3 regions of the Micromonospora sp. NPDC005686 genome follow, and region 3 is predicted to be linked to each of the others. Evidence: riboswitches for the same ligand, from Rfam matches in the RefSeq annotation. Region 3 holds a riboswitch; each other region holds the start of a gene.
The links. Region 3 has a riboswitch for cyclic di-AMP ahead of ACFYON_RS17595 (NlpC/P60 family protein). Riboswitches for the same ligand answer to the same signal wherever they lie in the genome.
Positions count from the first base shown of each region.

Region 1: another riboswitch for cyclic di-AMP. It lies ahead of ACFYON_RS16140 (hypothetical protein); the one in region 3 lies ahead of ACFYON_RS17595 (NlpC/P60 family protein).
Region 2: another riboswitch for cyclic di-AMP. It lies ahead of ACFYON_RS10080 (transglycosylase family protein); the one in region 3 lies ahead of ACFYON_RS17595 (NlpC/P60 family protein).

Region 1 is NZ_JBIAIY010000006.1:174,264-177,525, forward strand. Features, by position in the region: gene ACFYON_RS16130 (STAS domain-containing protein) at 1-249, shown strand, start outside; gene ACFYON_RS16135 (SRPBCC family protein) at 351-803, shown strand; gene ACFYON_RS16140 (hypothetical protein) at 827-1,903, opposite strand; cyclic di-AMP (ydaO/yuaA leader) riboswitch at 1,908-2,038, opposite strand; gene ACFYON_RS16145 (cation diffusion facilitator family transporter) at 2,182-3,096, opposite strand; gene ACFYON_RS16150 (AAA family ATPase) at 3,200-3,262, opposite strand, start outside.
Region 2 is NZ_JBIAIY010000003.1:635,612-638,873, reverse strand. Features, by position in the region: gene ACFYON_RS10090 (M4 family metallopeptidase) at 1-220, shown strand, start outside; gene ACFYON_RS10085 (YbaB/EbfC family nucleoid-associated protein) at 376-825, opposite strand; gene ACFYON_RS10080 (transglycosylase family protein) at 1,046-1,684, opposite strand; cyclic di-AMP (ydaO/yuaA leader) riboswitch at 1,683-1,828, opposite strand; gene ACFYON_RS10075 (LLM class flavin-dependent oxidoreductase) at 1,994-3,262, shown strand, end outside.
Region 3 is NZ_JBIAIY010000007.1:81,590-84,851, reverse strand. Features, by position in the region: gene ACFYON_RS17600 (peptidoglycan recognition family protein) at 1-758, opposite strand, end outside; cyclic di-AMP (ydaO/yuaA leader) riboswitch at 997-1,135, shown strand; gene ACFYON_RS17595 (NlpC/P60 family protein) at 1,148-2,179, shown strand; gene dcd (dCTP deaminase) at 2,244-2,822, opposite strand; gene ACFYON_RS17585 (pyridoxamine 5'-phosphate oxidase family protein) at 2,901-3,262, shown strand, end outside.

The sequences.
Region 1 (3,262 bases), on a different contig from region 3:
GTGCTCGCGAAGGCCCGCCCCGCCCGGATCGAGCTGAACATGCGGCTTGTCACGTTCATCGACTCGGTCGGCATCAGCGCCATGGTGGCCGGCTTCCAGACCTGCGAGGTCAGTGGCGTCAAGCTCGTGGTCACCGAGCCGAGCCGGTTCGTGCACCGGCAGCTCTGGGTGACCGGCCTGCTCGGCCTCTTCGGCGCGCCTGAGCCGTGGTTCGCCGACGACACCCCCGAGGTGCTGCCCGGCGCCTGAGCGTCGCTCGCACCCCCTGCGGCCAGGGGACCTTCTACCCGTTGCCAGTCCGGCGTCGGTACGGGACGATCGTCGCGACGCACGACGGCGAGGGGGCCCGCTTGCAGAGCAGCGACAGCTTCAGCTACACCGTTCAGGCCCGGTGCAGCCGGGCCGGAGCGGTCGCCCTGCTAGGCGACCTGAGTCGCCAGGGTGAGCTGCATCCGCTGATCGTCCGGGTCCGGAGGCTGCCGGCCCGGCCCGGCGCGCTGTCCAGCTACGCGATCACCGACCGGCTGCAACTCGGCCCGCTGCACTTCCCGGTGACCTACCAGGCGGACGTGTTGATCGCGAGCGAGGACGAGGTGGTCACCGTCGCGCGGCAGCAGCCCGCGACGACCGTACGCAACTACACCCGGCTGTGCGACGAGCCCGACGGCACGGTACGCATCGAGGTGGAGATCACGCTCACCGCGCCGGCGCCGCTCTTCGGGTACGCGTTCCGCCAGGCCCGGGCGGCTCACCTGGGCCTGGCGGCGCGTCTCGGACCGACCCTGGAGGGCCGGCCGGCCTGACCCGGCCGGCCCCTTGCGGGCGCTCAGTACACCGACAGGTGCACGTGGTTGGTGTGGTCGCTGGACGGGTCGCCGTTGCCGCCGCTGTACGACTTCCACCCGCTGCTGGGCAGCCAGATCTGCTTGAACCAGATCACGTAGAGCACGGCGAGCGGGTCGGCGTTGCGCACGAAGTACGCGGCCAGGTTGTTGCCGTACGTCCGGTCGCCGCCGGAGGCCACGCCGCCGAAGCCGTTCTTCTGCGCGGCGAAGTCGCAGGCCCGCCCCTTCGGGTGCTCGCCCGAGCCGCTGGGCCGGTGGCACGAGACGTACCTGGTGAACCCGGCCGCCTTCGCCTGTTGCAGCGCGTGCAGCGTGCGCGGGGTGATGCAGCCGTCGGCCGGGGTGGGGTCGTTGACGCTGCACGACTCCGACGGCCAGGAGCCGTCCGAGTTGCGCGGCGCCGGCTTCGCGTTCTTGTTGGAGGTGCCCTGGACGCTGCCACCGCCGCTGCTGCTGCTGCGCGAGGCGCGGTCGTTGGCCACCTCCAGGGCGCGCTCGGCCTGCTCCTTGCGCTTGGCCATCACCGTCACCTGCTTGCGCTGCTCGCGGATCTCGCCGTCGAGCTGGGCGCGGGTGCGGGTGGCCTCGTCCCGGGTGGTGATCAGGTCGCGCAGCGTACGGTCCTCGTGCGCGGCGACCTGCTCCAGCGCGGCGGCCCGGTCCATGAGGCCCTCCGGGCTGCTGCTGCCGAGCAGCGCCCCGGCGGTGCCCAGGCGGCCGTTGCGGTACGCCACCACGGCGATCTCGCCGACCTTCGCGTCGCGTACGGCCAGCTCGGCGCCGACCGTCTTGAGCTGTTCGTTCAGTTGCTTCTGGCGCTTCTCCGACCGGTTCAGCGCGGCTTTCGCCTCCAGCCAGCCCTTGCTGGCGGCGTCGAGCTGGGCACGCAGTTCGGGCGTGCCGCCCTCGTCGTCGCCGGGCGCGGCGGCGAGCAGGCCGGTCGCCGGCGCCGCCGAGGCGGGGGAGACCGGAACGGTCGCGACGCCGAGGGTCAGCGTCGCGACGAGCAGGGCCGCCAACCGGGCGGCCGTCCGTCGTACAGGTGCCACGTCGGGCATTCACACGTCCTTCCGTCAACGCCGACCGGGTTAGCTGACGGGTTCGGGACGGAAGATCCCTACCGCTGACGCGGATGCACCCCACGTACGTGGTTCCCCGGCTCGTCCCTGCGGACGATTAGGCGACGGCCGCCCCACCGGGGCCGGTGGCGCCCGCGGGTGCGGCCGCGACCGAGACTACCGGCGCTGCCCGGGTACGGCTCCGTGGAGCAATACCACTAGGCGGGGCAAAACCGGCATAAGACTACAACAGCCACAGTGATTTAAGTCTGCCCTAATCACCACTCGGTCTTGCCGCACACTCCGGCCGACGCTCCGGGTTCGACCTGCAACGTGGCGTGATCGATGGAGAAGTCCTCGTGCAGGGCGGCCCGCGCGGCGGCCAGCACTGCGCCCGGGTCCACGCCCGGGTCGGTGGTCAGGTGCGCCGAGGCCACCTCCATGCCCGAGGTGAGCGTCCAGACGTGCAGGTCGTGCACCTCGGCCACGCCGGGCACCGCGGCCAGCCGGTCGTGCACGGCGGTCACCTGGAGGTGCTCCGGCGCGGCCTGCACCAGGATGCGCAGCGCGGCGCGGCCGAGCCGCCAGGTGCGCGGCAGGATGAACAGGCCGATCCCGACGGCGACCAGCGGGTCGGCCCACCACCAGTCGGTCACGGCGATGACCAGCGCGGCGGCGATCACGCCGAGCGAGCCGAGTAGATCGCCGAGCACCTCCAGGTAGGCCCCGCGCAGGTTGATGCTCTCCTTCGCCCCGGCGCGCAGCAGCGCGAACGCGACGATGTTGGCGAGCAGGCCGAGCACCGCCACCACGAGCATCGGACCGGCCAGCACCTCGGGCGGCTCGTCGAACCGGCGTACCGCCTCGACCAGGACGTAGAGCGCGACGGCGCCGAGCAGCACGGCGTTGGCCAGGGCGGCGAGCACCTCCAGCCGGTAGAGCCCGAACGTGCGCTGCGGGTCGGTGCCGGCGCGGCGGGCAGCGGTGATCGCGGCCAGGGCCATGCCGATGCCGAGGACGTCGGTGAACATGTGTCCGGCGTCGGAGAGCAGGGCGAGCGAGCCGGTGGTGAAGGCGGCCACCGTCTCGACCACCATCAGGACGGCGAGCAGCGCGAAGGCGGCCCAGAGGCGGCCCCGGTGGCGGTGTGCCGCGTTGGCCACCGCGCCGCTGTGGTCATGACCTGCGCCCACGCCAACACCCTCCCTGCCCCGTACCGGCCAGGCTCAATGTATGTTCACATCGCTATGTATGCAACTAAACAATGGGTGGCGGCGGGGCCACGGACGGGTGTCCTCAGAGCGGGTCGAGCGTGGTGAGGCGCTGGGTCGCCCGGGACAAGGCCACGTAGAGCGTGCG
Region 2 (3,262 bases), on a different contig from region 3:
GTCGACCACCAGCACCGCGTACGACAAGCTCACCGTCAAGGCGGGCAGCACCACGCTGGCCACCTACTCCAACCTGAACAAGGCCACCGGCTACGTGCAGCGGTCCTTCGACATCTCGTCGCTGGCCGGCACCACGGCGACCATCTCGTTCAGCGGCGTGGAGGACAGCTCGTTGCAGACGTCCTTCGTCGTCGACGACACCGCGGTCAACCTGAGCTGACCGTGGCGTAGCGCGGCCGGTCGTCGTCCTCCCGACGGCCGGCCGCCTCGTCGCGCCCGGCCGGGTGTCGTCGCGCCGGGCCGGCCGCTTCGTCGCGCCGGGCCGGGCGCGTCGTCGCGCCGGGCCGGGCGCGTCGTCCGGCCGGCACCGATGCGTCAGGCCGGGCACGCGCCCTGGGACGCGGCGCCCCGGTCGCGGTGGATCCGCGCGGCCGCCTCGTGCATCGCGCGGCCGAACAGCTCGGCCTGGTCGCCCATGCTGCCGAGCCGGGCGGCGAGCGCGTCGGCGTCGGCCCGCGCGGACGCGCTGACCTGGGCGTCCAGCTCGGACAGCGCCGCGTTGGCGGCGGCGACGAGGTGTTCGCAGAGGACGCCCAGCGGCTCGCCGGCCAGCTCCGGGTCGATCGTCACGGAATCCAGCCGGCCACCCTGGACGGCGACGGCGCGGACCCGGCCGCCGGCGGCCGTGCCCTCGGCGCGCAGGAGGTCGCCCGCCTCGCCGTCGGCATGCGCCGAGGCCCGCGAGCGCATCGAGGTGAGCGCCTGCTGGGTACGGGTCAGCAGCTCATCGAGGCTCGCGGCCGCCGAGAACGGGTCGTTGGTCATATCCGCGCTTTCCTCACGTCTTAGCCGAGCACCGTGACCCTAGCAACCGGCCCCGACGAATCGCGCTCGCCTGCCGGCGTGGGTCGCCTCCCGGTGCCGCGAGCAGGCCGGACGCCCGTGGTGCGGCGTGTCGCGCCCGGGCGGAGACCCGTTGACGCGGCGTGTCGCGGACGGGCGAACGCCCGGCCGGGGTGACCCGGCCGGGCGCCGCCGGAGCCGCTCAGCGCAGGCGCAGCCGCTGACCGGGGAAGATCAGCCCCGGGTCGTCACCGACCACCGTGCGGTTGCGCTCGTGCAGGGCACGCCAGCCGCCGTCGACGCGCTGCGCCACGGCGATCTCCGACAGCGTGTCCCCGGGCCGGACCAGGTACGTCCCGGCGCCGGTACCGGGCCGCGGCGCGACGAGGGCCCGCTCCGGTGCGGCCCTCTTCGTGGCGGGACGCCGCGGCGCGGCCTTCTTCACGCCTGACCGCTTGTCGGCAGTGGCCGACCCGGAACCCTTCTTCGCCGAGCCGCCCTTCTTGCCGCAGACCGGCCAGGCGCCGATGCCCTGCCCGCGCAGCACCTTCTCCGCGACGGCGATCTGCTCGGACCGGCTGGCCAGGTCGGCGCGGGCGGCGTACTTCTGGCCGCCGTAGCCGTTCCAGGTGGCGCGGGAGAACTGGAGCCCGCCGTAGTAGCCGTTACCGGTGTTGATCTTCCAGTTGCCGCCCGACTCGCAGCGAGCGACAGCGTCCCAGTTGACGCCCGCGCTGGCCGGAGCGGCCGAGCCGAACAGGGTCGCGGCGCCGAGGGCGGCGCCGGCCATCACCGCTCCGAGAGCGGTACGGCGGCCTCGGGCTGAGTGTTCAGTTGCCATGTGGATTCCTCCACGCCGACGAGGTGAGCTGTCGGGTTCGGGCCGAGGAGCCCGGCCGCCGGTGGCGGCTTCACCCCGAGGTGACGATGCACCGTGGAACGTGTGGTTCCCCCGCTCCCGCACGAGGTTCGGTGACCGCGGCCGACGGCGGGATTTGGCGTTTCCGGCCTGCGGTGTCCGCTACTGCGAACGAAACCGACGCTAAGAGCGCTTTGCGTCGATCGTCCACTTCTTGTGATGCCCTTCACCCGGCCGGGCTACCGGGCGCTACCGTGGCAGGGCTGGGCAAGATCACGGGAGGCGGGACAGATGACCGATCACGGACACGAGCTGACCTTCGGCGGTTTCCTCACCCCCGCCGCCGCGCAGCCGGACCAGGTGGTGGCGCTGGCCCGGCTCTGCGAGCAGGTGGGGCTGGACCTGGTCACGTTCCAGGACCACCCGTACCAGCCGGGCTTCCTGGACACCTGGACGCTGATGTCCTACGTGGCTGCCGCCACCGAACGCGTCCGCCTGGCCGGAAACGTACTGAACCTGCCGTTGCGCCAGCCGGTGGTGCTGGCCCGCAGCGTCGCCAGCCTGGACCTGCTCACCGGCGGCCGGGTCGAGCTGGGACTCGGCGCGGGCGCGTTCTGGGACGCGATCGAGGCGGCGGGCGGGCGACGCCTGTCCCCGGGCGCGGCCGTCGATGCCCTCGACGAGGCGATCCGGGTGATCCGCGAGGTCTGGGACACCGACCGCCGCGGCATGATCCGCGTCGACGGCGAGCACTACCAGGTGGTCGGCGCCAAGCGCGGCCCGGCGCCCGCGCACCCGGTGGGCATCTGGGTCGGCGCGTACAAGCCGCGCATGCTGCGCCTGGTCGGCCGCGCCGCGGACGGCTGGCTGCCGTCCCTGTCGTACCTGCCGAAGGGCCCCGACGAGCTGCCCGCCCTGAACGCCCTGGTGGACGAGGGCGCCCGGGCCGCCGGACGCGATCCGGCCGCGATCCGCCGCATGCTCAACGTGACCGGCACGTTCGCCCGCTCGTCGGGCGGCCTCCTGGCCGGGCCGCCGGAGCAGTGGGTGGAGGAACTGGCCGGGCTCACGCTGGAGCACGGCATCACCACGTTCATCCTCGGCAGCGACGAGCCGCGCGCGATCCAGATCTTCGGCCAGGAGGTCGCGCCCGCGGTGCGCGAGCTGGTCGCCGCCGAGCGCACCGCGCCCGAGCCCCGCCCGGCCGCTGGACAACAGGCCGCCGGCGGCGGCGCCGGCACGCTCGGGGTCACCCCCACCCCGGACCCGGGGGTACGCCTGAGCGCACGCCGCCCCTGGGACGAGTCCACCCGCCCGAGCGCCCCGCCGCCGCCGGCCGGGCACGCCTACCCGCCCCGGGGACAGGCCGCCGGGCAGCACCTGGTCGACGTGCACGACCACCTGCGCCAGGAGCTCGCCCAGGTGCGCGACCTGCTGGAACAGGTCAAGCGGGGCACGGTGTCGCCGGGCCGGGCGCGGGCCGCGCTGAACGAGATGACCATGCGGCAGAACAACTGGACGCTCGGGGCGTACTGCGCGGCGTACTGCACCATGGTCACC
Region 3 (3,262 bases):
TTGCGCAGGCCGAGCCGGGCCAGCCGGGAGCGGTCCGGCTTCGCGGCGGTGGCGGCGAGCGTGACCCGCTGGCCGTCGTCGGTGGTCCGGCTGGCGCCCTGGCCGAGCTGGTCGTACACCTCGTCGGCGAAGGCCGCCGCGCCGTCGGTGGTGTCCGCGCCGGAGTACCGGGCCACCGCCCCGTACCAGGCCGCCGGGTCGGTGCCGGCGCCGACCGGCCCGCCCAGGGCCTTCTGGTACGACGCCAGCAGCGCCGCGCCACCGCGGATGTTCGCGGCCGGGTCGGTCCGCAGCGTCCCCGCGTCGAGCCCGGTGAGCGCGGCGGCGGCGTCGAGCGTCTGGAGCGAGGCGGGCGGCAGTGGGGTCTCCCGCTCCGGCGTGGCGGCCGTGGCCGGGTCGAGCTTCAGCGGGCGGGAGTCGTCGCCGCGCGGGTCCTCGTCCTCGTCGACGTGGGCGCTGCCCGGCGTGGCGAGGATGTGCGCGGCGTCGGTCAGGTGCATCGGGCCGTATCCGCCGCTGGTGCTCGGCTGCCCGGTGTGGGTGTCCCAGCGGGACTCCAGGTAGGAGACACCGAGCAGCACGTTCTGCGGGACGCCGTACTCGGCGGCCGCGGCGGCGTATTGTTGTTGCCTGTCGCTCGCGGGCGCGGACGTGTCCGGCGCGGCGTTCACCGGGCCGGTCGTCGCCAGCGCGGTGGCGGTCACCACGGCGGCGGCGAGCAGTATCCGTCTGCCTGACGGCGGGGCGGAGAGGTGCATCGAACCTCCTGGACAGGGATGGGGGTCACTGCGTTTCCACCCTCACTCCGCACACCCGCGATGGTCAATACCTTTCCAGTGGGTAATCAGTCTTGAAAGAAAATTTCGCCTCCGCTCGCGGCGCGCTGCCGCATCGCGTACGGAGTGTCACGCCGCCGGAAGTTGCGGATCGATAACTGTGGTCCCTACTCTGGTGAATCGTCGGCCGCATGTCTCACCGTCCACCCCGGTCGGTGACGGTCCGGCACCGCCGAGTCGCCCACGGGCGAGCCGGGGAACCAGGTACCTGGGGTGAATCCGCAGCGCTGCTGCGGTAGGGCGGCTCCCTTCCCGCCCGAATCCGTCAGCTAACCCGGTAGGCGGAACTGAAGAAGGAGTACGGACGCCCGGTGGCACTCCATGCCCCGCGGCCGTCGTCGAGCCGGTCGGTCGACCGGTTCACGGCTGTGCCGCGTACCCGCTGGTCCCGCTTCACCACCGCACTCGCCGCCCTGGTCGGCACCGCCGTCGTCCTGACCGGCGGCGCCACGGCGGCACACGCCGAACCCTCGGTCGCCGAGATCGAAGCCCAGATCGACCGCGACTGGAACAAGCTCGAACCGGTCATCGAGCAGGTGAACGCCGTACGCGAGCAACTCGCCGCGCGGCGCAAGCAAGCCGACGCGCTCGGCCGGCAGATCGCACCCCTCCAGGCCCGGGTGGACGCCGCGCTCGGCCAGGTCGGCGGGCTCGCCGCCGACGCCTACAAGGGCGACAACCTGTCCACTGTCAACGCGCTGCTCGGCAGCCGCTCGCCCGGTGACCTGGTCAACGGCCTGGAACTGCTCGACCGCTTCGCGCACCGGCAGCACGAGCAGGTGCGCTCCGTCGCGGCGCTGCGCGACGAGCTGGCGGCGAAGAAGAAGCCGCTGGACGAGATGATCGCCGGGCTGGCGCGCACCGAGGCCCAGCTCGCGGCGAAGAAGAAGCAGATCGACGCCGAGATCGCCCGGCTGCAGAAGCTGCGGCTCAAGGTGTACGGCAAGGGTGGTGGCGGCCCGCTGCGCCCGGCGCCCTGCCCGGCCGGTTACCCCGGTGGCGCGGCCGGTGCGGCGGTCAAGTTCGCCTGCGCCCAGATCGGCAAGATCTACGTCTGGGGCGCGGCCGGGCCGGACCACTTCGACTGCTCGGGCCTGACCATGGCGGCCTGGGCCAAGGGCGGTGTGTCGCTGCCGCACAACGCGCGCCAACAGCACGGCGTGACGAAGCGGATCAGCCGGGCCGAGCTGCGTGCCGGTGACCTCGTCTTCTACTACGGCGACCTGCACCACGTGGCGATGTACGTGGGCGACGGCTGGGTGGTGCACGCCTCCCAGTCCGGCAAGCCGATCACGATGAAGCGGGTCGACGACGGCGACATCAACAGCTACGGCCGGGTGTGAGGAAGGGCCCTCTCTTGACGCCTCCGGCAGCGGAGGGGGCCCCTCTCGACAGCCGCGGGCGCCGTCAGCGCGTCGGCCAGGTGCGCCAGCTCTGCCAGGACCGGCTCGGCGTCGGGCCGCGCTGGCCCTGGTAACGCGAGCCGTAGACGGCCGAGCCGTACGGGTGCTCGGCCGGCGAGGAGAGCCGGAAGATGCAGAGCTGGCCGATCTTCATGCCCGGCCAGAGCGTGATCGGCAGGTTCGCCACGTTCGACAGCTCCAGCGTGACGTGGCCGGAGAAGCCCGGGTCGATGAAGCCGGCGGTCGAGTGGGTCAGCAGCCCCAGCCGCCCCAGGCTCGACTTGCCTTCCAGTCGCCCGGCGAGCTGGTCACCCAGCGAGATCACCTCGAGCGTGGAGGCGAGCACGAACTCGCCCGGGTGCAGCACGAACGGCTGCCCCTCCGGCACCTCGACCATCGAGGTCAGGTCGTCCTGCTGCTTCGACGGGTCGATGTGTGTGTAGAGGTGGTTGTTGAAGACCCGGAACAGCCGGTCCAGGCGTACGTCGATGCTCGACGGCTGCACCAGCGTCGGCTCGAAGGGCTCCAGCGCGAGCGTGCCGGCCTTGATCTCGGAGACCAGGTCGCGGTCGGAGAGCAGCATCGGAACACCATAGCGACCGGTATGGGTGACCTGCGTGTCGCACTACATCTTCGTACATGTGTTCGATAGAGTGTCCACATGGCTTCCTGGTCCGAATTCGCCGCCGACGAGCCCTGCCTCGCCGACGAGATCCGCCTCCTGATGCAGCAGTACGGGCCGGGCTTCGGCTACCTCGCCACGGTCCGAGCCGACGGCGGCCCCCGGGTCCACCCGGTCTCCCCCGTGATCACCGCCGACGGGCTCTGGTGCTTCGTCGTCGACTCGCCGAAGCGCCGCGACCTGGAACGCGACGGCCGCTACGCGCTGCACTCGTTCCCGCCGGAGGAGAGCGACGACGAGGCGTACATCGCGGGGCGCGCGCAGCCGGTGACCGACCCGGCCACGGTCGCGCGGCTGGCCCGGATCGCCCGGGCGTCGCCCCAGGGCGACTGGCGGCTGTT